Regions from separate parts of the Nocardiopsis sp. NPDC058631 genome, predicted to be linked through region 2. Evidence: riboswitches for the same ligand, from Rfam matches in the RefSeq annotation. Region 2 holds a riboswitch; the other holds the start of a gene.
What was found. Region 2 has a riboswitch for glycine ahead of gcvT (glycine cleavage system aminomethyltransferase GcvT). Riboswitches for the same ligand answer to the same signal wherever they lie in the genome.
Positions count from the first base shown of each region.

Region 1: linked by a shared signal. The riboswitch ahead of gcvP (aminomethyl-transferring glycine dehydrogenase) and the one ahead of gcvT (glycine cleavage system aminomethyltransferase GcvT) in region 2 are both predicted to bind glycine.

Region 1 is NZ_JBHXQY010000017.1:51,106-57,058, forward strand. It holds gene gcvP (aminomethyl-transferring glycine dehydrogenase) at 1-2,518, opposite strand, end outside; glycine riboswitch at 2,616-2,704, opposite strand; gene ACFWTE_RS08695 (MerR family transcriptional regulator) at 3,179-3,664, opposite strand; gene ACFWTE_RS08700 (bifunctional nuclease family protein) at 4,120-4,593, opposite strand; gene ACFWTE_RS08705 (FHA domain-containing protein) at 4,762-5,304, opposite strand; gene ACFWTE_RS08710 (sugar phosphate nucleotidyltransferase) at 5,931-5,953, opposite strand, start outside.
Region 2 is NZ_JBHXQY010000038.1:31,807-37,759, reverse strand. It holds gene ACFWTE_RS14805 (L-serine ammonia-lyase) at 1-1,278, opposite strand, end outside; gene glyA (serine hydroxymethyltransferase) at 1,350-2,618, opposite strand; gene gcvH (glycine cleavage system protein GcvH) at 2,626-3,006, opposite strand; gene gcvT (glycine cleavage system aminomethyltransferase GcvT) at 3,164-4,279, opposite strand; glycine riboswitch at 4,425-4,525, opposite strand; gene blaOXA (class D beta-lactamase) at 4,783-5,700, shown strand; gene ACFWTE_RS14780 (3-deoxy-7-phosphoheptulonate synthase) at 5,764-5,953, opposite strand, start outside.

The DNA.
Region 1 (5,953 bases), on a different contig from region 2:
GCCGCTTGGCCACGTCCTCGTTGCTGATCCCGCTCGCCTTCTGGAGCGGGCGGATGTCGATGACGCACTCGTGCGCCACCAGGCCCCCCTCGCCCGTGTAGAGGACCGGGAAGTACGGCTCCAGCCGCTTGGCCAGGTAGTTCGCGGACAGGACCGCGACCTCGGTGGCGGAGCGCAGACCCTCCTCGCCCATCATCCGGACGTACGCCCAGGAGATCGGCAGGATGCCCGCCGACCCGAACGGAGCGGCCGACACCGGCCCCACGCCCGTGTGCGGACCCGCCTCGGACTGGGACGGGTGGTTGGGCAGGAAGCCGGCCAGGTGCGAGCGGACCGCGACCGGGCCCACGCCGGGCCCGCCTCCGCCGTGCGGGATGCAGAACGTCTTGTGCAGGTTCAGGTGGCTGACGTCGGCGCCGAACTCGCCCGGCTTGGCCCAGCCCAGGAGCGCGTTCAGGTTGGCGCCGTCGACGTACACCTGGCCGCCGGCCTCGTGGACCAGGCGGCACACCTCGGTGATCGTGTCCTCGTACACGCCGTGCGTGGACGGGTAGGTGACCATGATGGCGGCCAGGTCGTCCGCGTGCTGGACGGTCTTGGCGCGCAGGTCGTCCAGGTCGACGTTGCCGTTGTCGTCACAGGCCACGACGGCCACGCGCATGCCCGCCATCACGGCGCTGGCCGCGTTGGTGCCGTGCGCGGAACTGGGGATGAGGCAGACGTCGCGGTGGGCCTCACCCCGCGAGCGGTGGTAGCCCCGGATGGCGAGCAGTCCGGCGAACTCGCCCTGGGACCCGGCGTTGGGCTGGAGGGACACGGTGTCGTAGCCGGTGACCTCGGCCAGCCAGGACTCCAGGTCGCGGATCACGGTCATGCTCCCGACCGCCTGGTCGAGCGGCGCGAAGGGGTGCAGGCCCGCGAACTCCGGCCAGGTGACGGGCTCCATCTCCGTGGTCGCGTTGAGTTTCATGGTGCACGAGCCCAGCGGGATCATCGTGCGGTCCAGAGCCAGGTCCCGGTCGGACAGGCGGCGCATGTAGCGCAGCAGGGAGGTCTCGCTCCGGTGGGTGTTGAACACCGGGTGGGAGAGGTAGTCGGTCTCCCGGGACAGCCCGGCGGGCAGGCGCCCGGCGGCACGGTCCACTGCCAGGCGCGCCTTGGATGTGCCTCGCTCGGTCCCGCCGAAGGCCGCGAGCACCGCTTCGAGGTCCGCCTCCGAGGTGGTCTCGTCCACGCTCACACCGACCGTGTACTGGTCGACGGGCAGGAGGTTGTACCCGGCCTCCAGAGCGGTCTCCACGACGCCGGCAGCGCTGGGCACGCGCACGCGCAGGGTGTCGAAGTAGGCGGAGTGGACGATCTCGAACCCGCGCTCGCCGAGGGCGTCGGCCAGGGCCGCGGTGCGGGTGTGCACCTGGCGCGCGATCGCGCGCAGGCCGTCGGGGCCGTGGTAGACGGCGTACATACCGGCCATGACGGCGAGCAGCACCTGCGCGGTACAGATGTTGCTGGTGGCCTTCTCGCGTCGGATGTGCTGTTCGCGGGTCTGGAGGGCGAGCCGGTAGGCGGGCTTGCCCGCGTTGTCCACCGAGACGCCCACCAGGCGGCCGGGCAGCTGTCGGCGCAGTTTCTCCCCCACGGCCATGTAGCCGGCGTGCGGGCCGCCGAAGCCGAGCGGGACACCGAAGCGCTGGGTGGATCCGACCGCGATGTCGGCGCCGAGGTCGCCCGGGCTGCGCAGCAGGGTCAGGGCGAGGATGTCGGCGGCCACCACGGCGAGCGCCCCGCGCTCGTGGGCGGCGGAGATGACCGCTGCCGGGTCCCTCACCGCGCCGCTGGAGGCGGGGTACTGCACCAGGACACCGAAGGCCTCGCCCTCGGGCAGGCCCTGCGACAGGTCGGCGACGACGACCTCGATGCCGAGGGGTTCGGCCCGGGTGCGCAGGACCTGGAGGGTCTGCGGGAAGACGTCGGCGTCGACGACGAAGACGTCGGCCCTGCTCTTGGAGGCCCGGCGGGCGAGGGTCATGGCCTCGGCCGCGGCGGTGGACTCGTCCAGGAGGGACGCCCCGGAGACCGGCAGGCCGGTCAGGTCGCAGACCATGGTCTGGAAGTTGAGCAGGGCCTCCAGGCGGCCCTGGGAGATCTCGGGCTGGTAGGGCGTGTAGGCCGTGTACCAGGCCGGGTTCTCCATGATGTTGCGGAGGATCACCGGCGGGGTGAAGGTGTCGTAGTACCCCTGGCCGAGCAGGGAGGTGTGCACGTCGTTGCGCGCGGCGAGGTCGCGGAGCTCGGCCAGCGCCTCGGCCTCCCCGATCGCCTCGGGCAGGTCCAGCGGGGCGCTGCGGCCCGGCCCGGTGAGGATGGACTCCGGTACGGCCGCCGCCATGAGCTCGGCGGTGGAGCCGTAGCCGACCGCCTTGAGCATTTCCTGGGTCTCGGCCGGGGTGGGGCCGATGTGGCGGTCGGCGAACACCCTGGCGGGTTCGCCGGGGTTGTTCACGGGCTGGTCAGGCACGGAGACCTCCTGGTGACAGGGCCGATTCGGTTCGGCGGTGTTCCTCACGGTCTCCCCCTCTGTCACCGGGCACGGGCGTGCCAGGCTTCAGAGCGGCCTCCTCCGCGCGGTCCGTGGTGCCTGAGAGGTTACTGGGGAGTATTGCCCCGTCGGCGCCCCTGTCGGGGTCTCTCCCGCGCGGTATTGACAGCCTGTTGACGCTATGTACATGTGGGGACAGGGCGAATGTCGCTTTTCATCCCTGTTGTGAGTATGACCGTACTCGATGGCCGCTGTCGGAGCCGAGTCCGCCCGCGCGTTTCACCGAACCAGTGTGCGGCGCCACACGGGGCGCGGACGCGACCCGGTCGCCCCGTCCCGGCCGTGGGGACTCCACCGGCCCGCGCCGCTCGGGCAGGACCGGGCCCGCCGGTCGCTCCCGCACCCCCAGGATCTGCGTGGGGCGTCCGTCCCCGAGGGCGGCAGGGGCCGTTCCACGTGGGCAGGAGGAGATGCGGGACCCTGGTGTCGAGGAGCCCGGAAACCGCGGCCTCGCTCGCCCCGGCCCTCTCGACGGCCTCCGCGAGTCGACGTCCCCTCCCCGGGGTACGGCGGAAACCGCGAACAGCGCACGGGCCGTCACCCGTTCACACTTGCGGGGGTGAGGCGGACGATCCGGGGTCAGCCGGTCCGGCGCTCCCTGCGCCGCCTGGCGAGTTCGTCCACGGGCGGGGGCGCGGAGGGCAGCTCGGTCCGCTCCTCGTCGGAAACCACACCCAGCGCCTCTTCCAGCTCGCGCCACACGTTGGCCAGCGCCAGGCCGAACATACCCTGTCCTCGCTGCATGAGGTCCACGACCTCCTCGGGGGAGGTGCACTCGTAGACGCTGACGCCGTCGCTCATGAGGGTGATGCGGGCCAGGTCGGGGGTGGGACGCCCGCGCAGGTGGTCGACCGCGGTCCGGATCTGCTGCAACGAGATGCCCGTGTCCAGCAGCCGTTTGGCCACCTTCAGCAACAGGATGTCGGGAAGGCTGTACAGGGGGGCGTTCTGGGCTCCGGTACGCACGCTCGGTTCCACCAGGCCGGTTCTCGCCCAGTAGTCGAGCTGACGGTAGGTGATCCCTGCGGCGGTACACGCCGCGGGGCCCCGATACCCGACGTCCATAGGCCGCGCCACCACGTCCTCTTCGCACAGTAGGCCCTGCTGCCCCGCTAGCCGCAGCGCGGACCGCCTGTCATGGGGATTCCGCTTGCCGCTCGCTACCGCCACGCCGACCTCCGGCCTCTCGTCCCACGGCGGCCTCGACAGGGGATGTCCACTCAGGGAATGGGTGCGCCGTGGGTTCCACTGCACTGACGGTAGGACGACCGAACGGCAGCGTCAACGACAGCACCCGGCGCGTCGCCAAGTGCGCGCACCGTTGGGTTCCCGGAACCGCCCCGGTGGCGCACCCTGCGCCCGCACGGGTTTGGGCCCTGACAGCTTCGACCACTCCCTCAGCCCAATCTATCACCGGCGCGATGAACAAAGCCGCAGGTCGCAGCCATGTCACTTCTGGCTTCCACGCTGACGTCACGCTCGTGGGGCCCGTGGGGCGCACGGGCCCGAGGAGGTTGTGCCTACTCGGCCTTCCTGCCGAAGTCCTCGGGCGAGATGTTGTCCAGGAACTCCCGGAACGCCTCGACCTGATCCTCCTGCTCGTCCGGGATCGGCATGCCCGCCTCGGCGATCACGTCCTCGTGGGCGTAGATGGGCGCGCCCGTCCGTAACGCGAGGGCGATGGAGTCGGAGGGCCGGGCACTGACCTCCACACCGTTGCTGAAGACCAGCTCGGCGTAGAAGATGCCGTCGCTCAGGCCGGTGATGTTCACCGTGGTGAGGCCGGTGTCCAGGGCGTCCAGGACGTCCCGGAACAGATCATGGGTGAGCGGTCTCGCCGGAGCGACGCCCTGTTGCGCCAGCGCGATGGCGGTCGCCTCCACGCCGCCGATCCAGATCGGCAGGTAACGATCTCCCTCGGTCTCCTTGAGCAGGACTATCGGCTGGTTCGAGGGCATCTCAACCCGGACGCCGACGACCTCCATGTGCTTCACAGCGGCTCCGTCCCACGCGTCGTCACACCGGATGGGCGCTCGTCCCTGCCCGCCCGGGTTCGGGACCCCAAGGCGAAATCGGCACCCTTCGTTACAAAGCTGTCCGGCGGCGGGGGGCCGCAAACCTCATCGACCCACCCGCCGCCGTCACCCGTGGTCAGCGGCCCCTCAACGGCGCGGTTTGGTCAGCAGAACCATGCGGAACTTGCCGATCTGGATCTCGTCCCCGCCGCCGAGCTGGGCCTCGTCGACCGGTTCCCGGTTCACGTAGGTGCCGTTGAGGCTGCCCACGTCACGGACCCCGAACCCGTCGCCACGGCGGAAGAACTCCACGTGGCGCCGGGACACGGTGACGTCGTCAAGGAAGATGTCACTGTTGGGATGCCGTCCGGCGGTGGTCACATCGCTGTCCAACAGGAAACGGCTTCCCGCGTTGGGGCCACGCCTGACCACGAGCAGCGCCGTGCCCGGAGGCAGGGCGTCCGCGTTGGCCGGGTCGTCGCCGCTCAGCTCGTCGCCGGGCTCCTCCTCCTCCAGGGCCTGTATCCCGGAGATGGAGATGGTGGACGTGACGTCTCCGGCGGAGTCCCCACCCGAACCGGGTCGGGGTCCCTGCTGTTCGGCCCTGCGGACGGGGGTTCCGCAGTGGGAGCAGAAACGGGCATCATCCGCAACGGCGTGACCGCACTGCGTGCAGTAAACGCTCGACATAGGTCGGCTCGGCCTCCTACCGCACGGGGCGGTGCTTGATTCGGCTGATCGGTGACACGTTCCGGACACCGCGCGGACACCTGGTCCACACACCGTCCGGCACGTGGCGAGGCGGTCCACTGTCGCGGCAGCGGTGCGCCTCACACGGTCGGTCGCTAGGTCTCATCCCCCGTGTCGTACTCCTTGTCACCCCCGGTCAGGGTGTCCGCCGTTGCCGGGATACCCGGCCCGGTGGGCGACGCGGCGCTCCAGGGAACACTCGACTTTAAACCATATCCCTGTCCAGGCAGGGTTTCGCTCCTCCTCGGCCTGCCGTGGACGCCCCGACCGCGCACGCGGTGCGAAGAACTGCGGACCCGGTGCCTGGGGCGCCGTCTCCGCGTGTGACCGACCTCGGGACAGTGAAACACCTGTCCTGATGCTGATGCCTGTCCGGGGGGTTTGGTTCTCGCCGAACCCCCACTGATTCGCACCGACACCATTGGCCCGCTATGACCTGCTGATATGTCCAATTTATCCCTTAAACGCACTTTCGAGCGCGCCGGACGGAGCGGACCACTCCCTCCGGGCGAACACGCCGCGCGGGCGCGGACGACCTTCTCGTCCACACCCGCGCGGCGCAACGGTCAGCCCTCAGCCCTCTCGACCA
Region 2 (5,953 bases):
CGCGATCCGGGTCGCGCTGATCGCCTTCACCGAGGCGAGCGCGTTGCGCTCGATGCACGGCACCTGAACGAGACCGCCGATCGGGTCGCAGGTCAGCCCCAGGTTGTGCTCCATGGCGATCTCCGCGGCGTTCTCCACCTGCGCGGGGGTGCCGCCCAGCACCTCGGCCAGACCGGCGGCGGCCATCGAGGAGGCCGACCCCACCTCGCCCTGGCAGCCCACCTCCGCGCCCGAGATCGAGGCGTTCTGCTTGAACAGGATGCCGATCGCCGCGGCGGTGAGCAGGAAGCGCACCACGCCCTCGTCGCCGGCTCCGGGGCTGAAGTGCAGGTAGTAGTGCAGCACCGCCGGGACGATGCCCGCGGCACCGTTGGTCGGCGCCGTCACCACGCGCCCGCCCGCCGCGTTCTCCTCGTTGACGGCCAGGGCGTACAGGGTGATCCAGTCGCTGCCGCGCATCGGGTCGGGGTCCACCCCGGTCGGTGCCAACAGGCCGGACTCGTCGCAATTGCCGCCCAGCTGCCGGTACAGGCGGTGCGCCCGGCGCGGCACCTTCAGGCCGCCGGGCAGGCTGCCCTCGGTCGTCACCCCCCGGCGCACGCTCTGGCGCATCGCGGTCCAGATGACCAGGAGTTCGGCGCGGATCTGCTCCGGGGTGCGCCCGAACGCCTGCTCGTTGGCGAGCATCACCGCGCTGATCGACTTGCCGGTGTCGGCACAGATCTCCAGCAGTTCCTCGGCGCTGTCGAACGGGTGCGGGACGACGGTGACGTCCGGTGTGATCCGGTCGGCCCCCGCGGCACGCTCGTCCACGACGAAACCGCCGCCGACCGAGTAGTACACCTTCGCGGCGAGTTCGGCGCCCCGGGAGTCCAGTGCCACGAAACGCATCCCGTTCGGATGGTCGGGCAGGTTCTCCCTACGGCGGAAGTCCACGTCGACGGCCGGATCGAAGGCCACACGCGGCCCGTCCGGGCCGCCCAGGAACAGGGCCCCCTCGTCCCGCACCTTCTGGACGAGCGCGGGCACCGCGTCCACGTCCACGTGCTCGGGTGTGTGCCCCAGCAGTCCCAGCACCACGGCGGTGTCGCTTCCGTGCCCCTTGCCGGTGAGCGCCAAGGACCCGTACAGCTCGGCTCGGACGCGGGCCACGCCGTCGTCCAGGCCCGCCTCGCGCAGTCCGGCCACGAACGTGCGTGCCGCCTTCATCGGGCCGACCGTGTGCGAACTGGACGGTCCGATACCGATCTTGAACAGGTCGAACGCGCTGATGGCCATGGCTGTCCTCCTCATTGAGTACAGGGCCGGGAAAACGCCGTGCGGGGCGCGGAGCCCCGCACGGCGGGGCTCTACAGGTTGGGGTAGAGCGGGTACTTGGCGGTCAGCGCCTGGACCCGGCCGCGCAGTGCGGCCGCGTCGAACTCCGGCTTGAGCGCCTCGGCGATGACGTCGGCGACCTCGGCGAAGTCCTCGTCGCCGAGACCGCGCGTGGCCAGGGCCGGGGTACCGATCCGCAGCCCGGAGGTGACCATGGGCGGACGCGGGTCGTTGGGCACCGCGTTGCGGTTGACCGTGATCCCGATGCCGTGCAGGCGGTCCTCCGCCTCCTGGCCGTTGAGCTGGGAGTTCACCAGGTCCACCAGGACCAGGTGCACGTCCGTGCCCCCGGAGGCGACCTTGACGCCGACCTCGGCCATGTCCGGCCGGGTCAGGCGCTCGGCGAGCAGGCGCGCACCGCTGACGGTGCGGCGCTGGCGCTCGGCGAACTCCTCGCCCGCGGCCACCTTGAACGAGACCGCCTTGGCGGCGATCACGTGTTCCAGCGGCCCGCCCTGCATACCGGGGAACACCGCGGAGTTGATCTTCTTGGCGTACTCGGCCTTGGTGAGGATCATGCCGCCGCGCGGGCCGCCGAGCGTCTTGTGCGTGGTGGTGGTGACCACGTCGGCGAACGGCACCGGGTTGGGGTGCAGTCCGGCCGCGACCAGGCCCGCGAAGTGCGCCATGTCCACCATCAGCAGAGCGCCGACGGAGTCCGCGATCTCCCGGAAACGGGCGAAGTCCAGCTGGCGCGGGTACGCCGACCAGCCCGCGACGATCATCTTCGGCTGGTGCTCCTTGGCGAGCGCCTCGACCTCGTCGTAGTCGACGGTGCCGTCCTCGTCGCGCACGTGGTAGGCCACCGCGTCGAGGATCTTGCCGGAGTAGTTGATCCGCATGCCGTGGGTCAGGTGGCCGCCGTGGGCCAGGTCCAGTCCCAGGATGGTGTCGCCCGGCTTGAGCAGCGCGAAGTACACGGCCGTGTTGGCCTGCGCGCCCGAGTGCGGCTGCACGTTCGCGTGCTCGGCACCGAACAGCGCCTTGGCGCGGTCGATGGCGAGCTGCTCCACGACGTCGACGTGCTCGCACCCGCCGTAGTAGCGGCGGCCCGGGTAGCCCTCGGCGTACTTGTTGGTCAGGACGGTGCCCTGGGCCTCGATCACCGCCTGGGGTGCGAAGTTCTCCGAGGCGATCATCTCCAGGGTGTCGCGCTGGCGGGCCAGCTCCGCGTCGACCGCGGCCGACACCTCGGGGTCCAGTTCGCTCAGGGTCTGGTTGAGCGTGTTGTCAGTAGCCATCGGGGGCCTACTCCTCGCCTTCGGTCAGCTTCGTGTACTCCTCGGCGGAGAGCAGTCCGGAGGGTTCCTCGGTGATCCGGGCCCTGAACAGCCAACCGCCTTCGAAGGGGGCGGAGTTGACCGTCTCGGGTGCGTCCGCGAGGGACTCGTTGACCTCGACGACCTCGCCGCTGACCGGTGAGTAGATGTCGCTGACGGACTTGGTGGACTCCACCTCTCCGCTCGGCTCACCGGCGGTCACCTCGCCGCCCACCTCGGGCAGCTCGACGTAGACGATGTCGCCCAGGGCCTCGGCGGCGAACGACGTGATGCCGACGGTGGCGATCCCGTCCTCGACCACGACCCACTCGTGTTTGGCCGTGTAACCCAGCTCCGTGGGAACGCTCACTTCAACTCTCCTTGGAGGTGTTCCATTTTCCTGCCGTGCGCCCGTACGGCTGCCCGGCCCGGCCTACGCCCGGTCACGCCCCGTGTGTGCCGGTCCCCGGTCCGGGGATCCCGCCGCGCGGGGCGTACGGGCCTTCGGGGTGTGAAGGCCCCTGCTTCTACGACTGCCGCTTGTAGAACGGCAGTTCGACCACGTCGACGTCCTCGCCCCTGCCTCGCACGTCCACGGTGAACGCGCCGGCCGAGGTGTCGAGGTCGCCGTCCACGTAGGCCATGGCGATGGGACGGCCCAGGGTGGGGGAGGGCGCGCCACTGGTGAGTGTTCCGACGGTCACGCCGTCGCGGAGGACGTCCTGGCCCTTGCGCAGCGGGCGGCGCCCGCGCGCGACGAGGCCGATGAGGCGGCGGGGGCGGGAGGTGCGGGAAGCCTCCTCCAGGGCCGTGCGGCCCACGAAGTCGCCGTCCTTGTCGAACTTGACCACGCGGCCCAGCCCGGCGTCGAAGGGGGTGAGCCCGTCGTTGAGCTCCTGCCCGTACAGGGGCATCCCGGCCTCCATGCGCAGGGTGTCGCGGGCCGACAGCCCGGCCGGGACGAGCCCGTGCCGCTCGCCCTCGGCCATGAGGGCGTCCCAGACCTGGGGTGCCTTCTCGGCGGGCCGGACGAAGATCTCGAAACCGTCCTCGCCCGTGTAGCCGGTGCGGGCGAGCAGGACGGGCAGGCCGGCGACGGTGTGCTCGTAGCCCGCGTAGTAGCGGATGTCGTCCAGGTTCGCGTCGGTGAGCGGAGCCAGGATCTCGACGGCGCGCGGCCCCTGGACCGCGATCAGCGCGTGGTCGGCGGACTCGTCCGCGACCTCGACGTCGAAGCCCTCGGCGCGTTCGGCCAACGCGGCGGAGACCACGGGCACGTTGGCGGCGTTGGCCACGACGAGGTACTCCTCCTCGCCCAGCCTGTAGACGATGAGGTCGTCCAGGACGCCGCCCCCGGCGTTGGTGATCATGGTGTAGCGGGCACGGCCGACCTTGACCTTGGACAGGTGGCCGACCAGGGCGAAGTCGAGGGCCTCGGCGGCCTGCGGGCCTGTGAGGCGGATCTCGCCCATGTGGGAGAGGTCGAAGAGCCCGGCGGCCTCGCGGACCGCCTTGTGCTCGGCGGTCTCGCTGCCGTAGCGCAGCGGCATGAGCCATCCGGCGAAGTCGACCAGCGTGGCTCCGGCCTTCTCGTGGACCTCGCGGAGCGCTGTGGCGCGCGGCGCTGATGCGGGATCTGACATGGGCACTCCCGAGAGGATGGGCGTCGTGTCGTGCAGAGGCGTTGCCATCCTCCCCCTCTGTCATCTGTGCCTGAGAGCTTCACCGCGCGCTCGGCGTGGCTTGCACCTTCGGCGAGGGACACCGGTCCCTGCTTTCCAGAGTGGTCTCGCCCGTACGGTCCGCTGTGCCTGAGAGGTTGTCTTGGGGAGGGATTGCTCCTTCGGCGGCCCGCGATGGATACGCGGGCACTCTCCCGTACGGGGTCAGCAACACGTTCAGACTAGCAGCGGGCGAACACGGCACCCAAGAGAGCCCGTGCCGGGGGCGGGCCCCGGTACCGCGGTGCCGGGCGGCGGAGGAGCCGTGGCCCGGGCGCGGGCACTCCGGCCAAACCCTTCGCGTCGGGGAGCACCGCGGGTTAGCGTGAACCGGGAACGGGCTTCCTGCGTGGGAGGGATGACGGGTGCGAACCGACGGGCACGGGATCCGGACGACGGGCCGACCGCGGGAGACGGAGGATCCGGTGGCGCGGGTGAGGTCGCGGCGGACCGGCGCGGCGCTGCTCGCCGCCGGGTGCGCCCTCACCCTGACCGCCGGGACCGCGTGCGCGCAGGGCGGCGACGGTGGGACGGGGGCGCCGGACGAGGGCCTGGCGGGGGCGCGACCGCCGCAGCAGCGCGGCGACGTGGCCACGGTGGAGCGGGAGGACCTGGAGTCGGTGTTCGCCGAGGCGGGTGTGGAGGGCACGTTCGTCCTCCACGACACCCGGGCCAGGGAGTCGACGCTGGTCGGGGCGGAGGCCGCCCACGTGCGCGCGGTACCCGCGTCCACGTTCAAGATGGCCAACACCCTGATCGGGCTGGAGACGGGGGCGGTGTCGGGCCTGGACGAGGTGCTGCCCTACGGCGGGGAACCGCAGCGCGTCCAGGCGTGGGAACAGGACATGTCCCTGCGGGAGGCCTTCCCCGCCTCGAACGTCCCGGTCTACCAGGAGCTGGCCCGCAGGGTGGGGCACGAGCGGATGGCGGCCTGGGTGGACCGGTTCGAGTACGGCAACCGCGACGTCGGCGGGGAGGACGTGCGGGACCGGTTCTGGCTGGAGGGCCCGTTGGAGATCTCCGCCGTGGAGCAGACCGAGTTCCTGGCCTCGTTGGCCCGCGCCGAGCTGCCGGTCGACGCGGCGCACCAGGAGGCGCTGCGTGAGATCGCCCTCGTGGAGGAGGGCGACGGCCACACCCTCTACGCCAAGAGCGGCTGGGCGGGGGACGTCGACCCCGCCCACGGCTGGTGGGTCGGCTGGGTGGAGCGCGGTGAGGACCTGTACACCTTCGCCCTGCGCCTTGAGATGGACGGGGACGCCGACGCCGAGCTGCGCGAACCCCTGGCCCGTGAGCTGTTGGTGGAGTTCGGCGCGCTTCCCGGGGAGGCGGCGGGGGACTGACCCCGGGCGGCGCCCCGACCGGCCCCGCAGACCTGGGCGGGCGGGGCCGGTCGGGCGGGTGTGTCAGGCGGTGTTCTTGCGGCGCTGCCGCACGGCCTCGGCGAGCTGGGTCAGCACCTCGCCGGTGGTCTCCCACCCCATGCACTTGTCGGTGATCGACTGGCCGTAGGTCAGCTCCGCCGGGTCGCCGAGCTTCTGGGCGCCCTCGACGATGAAGCTCTCCAGCATGACGCCGATGATGCCCTTCTGGCCG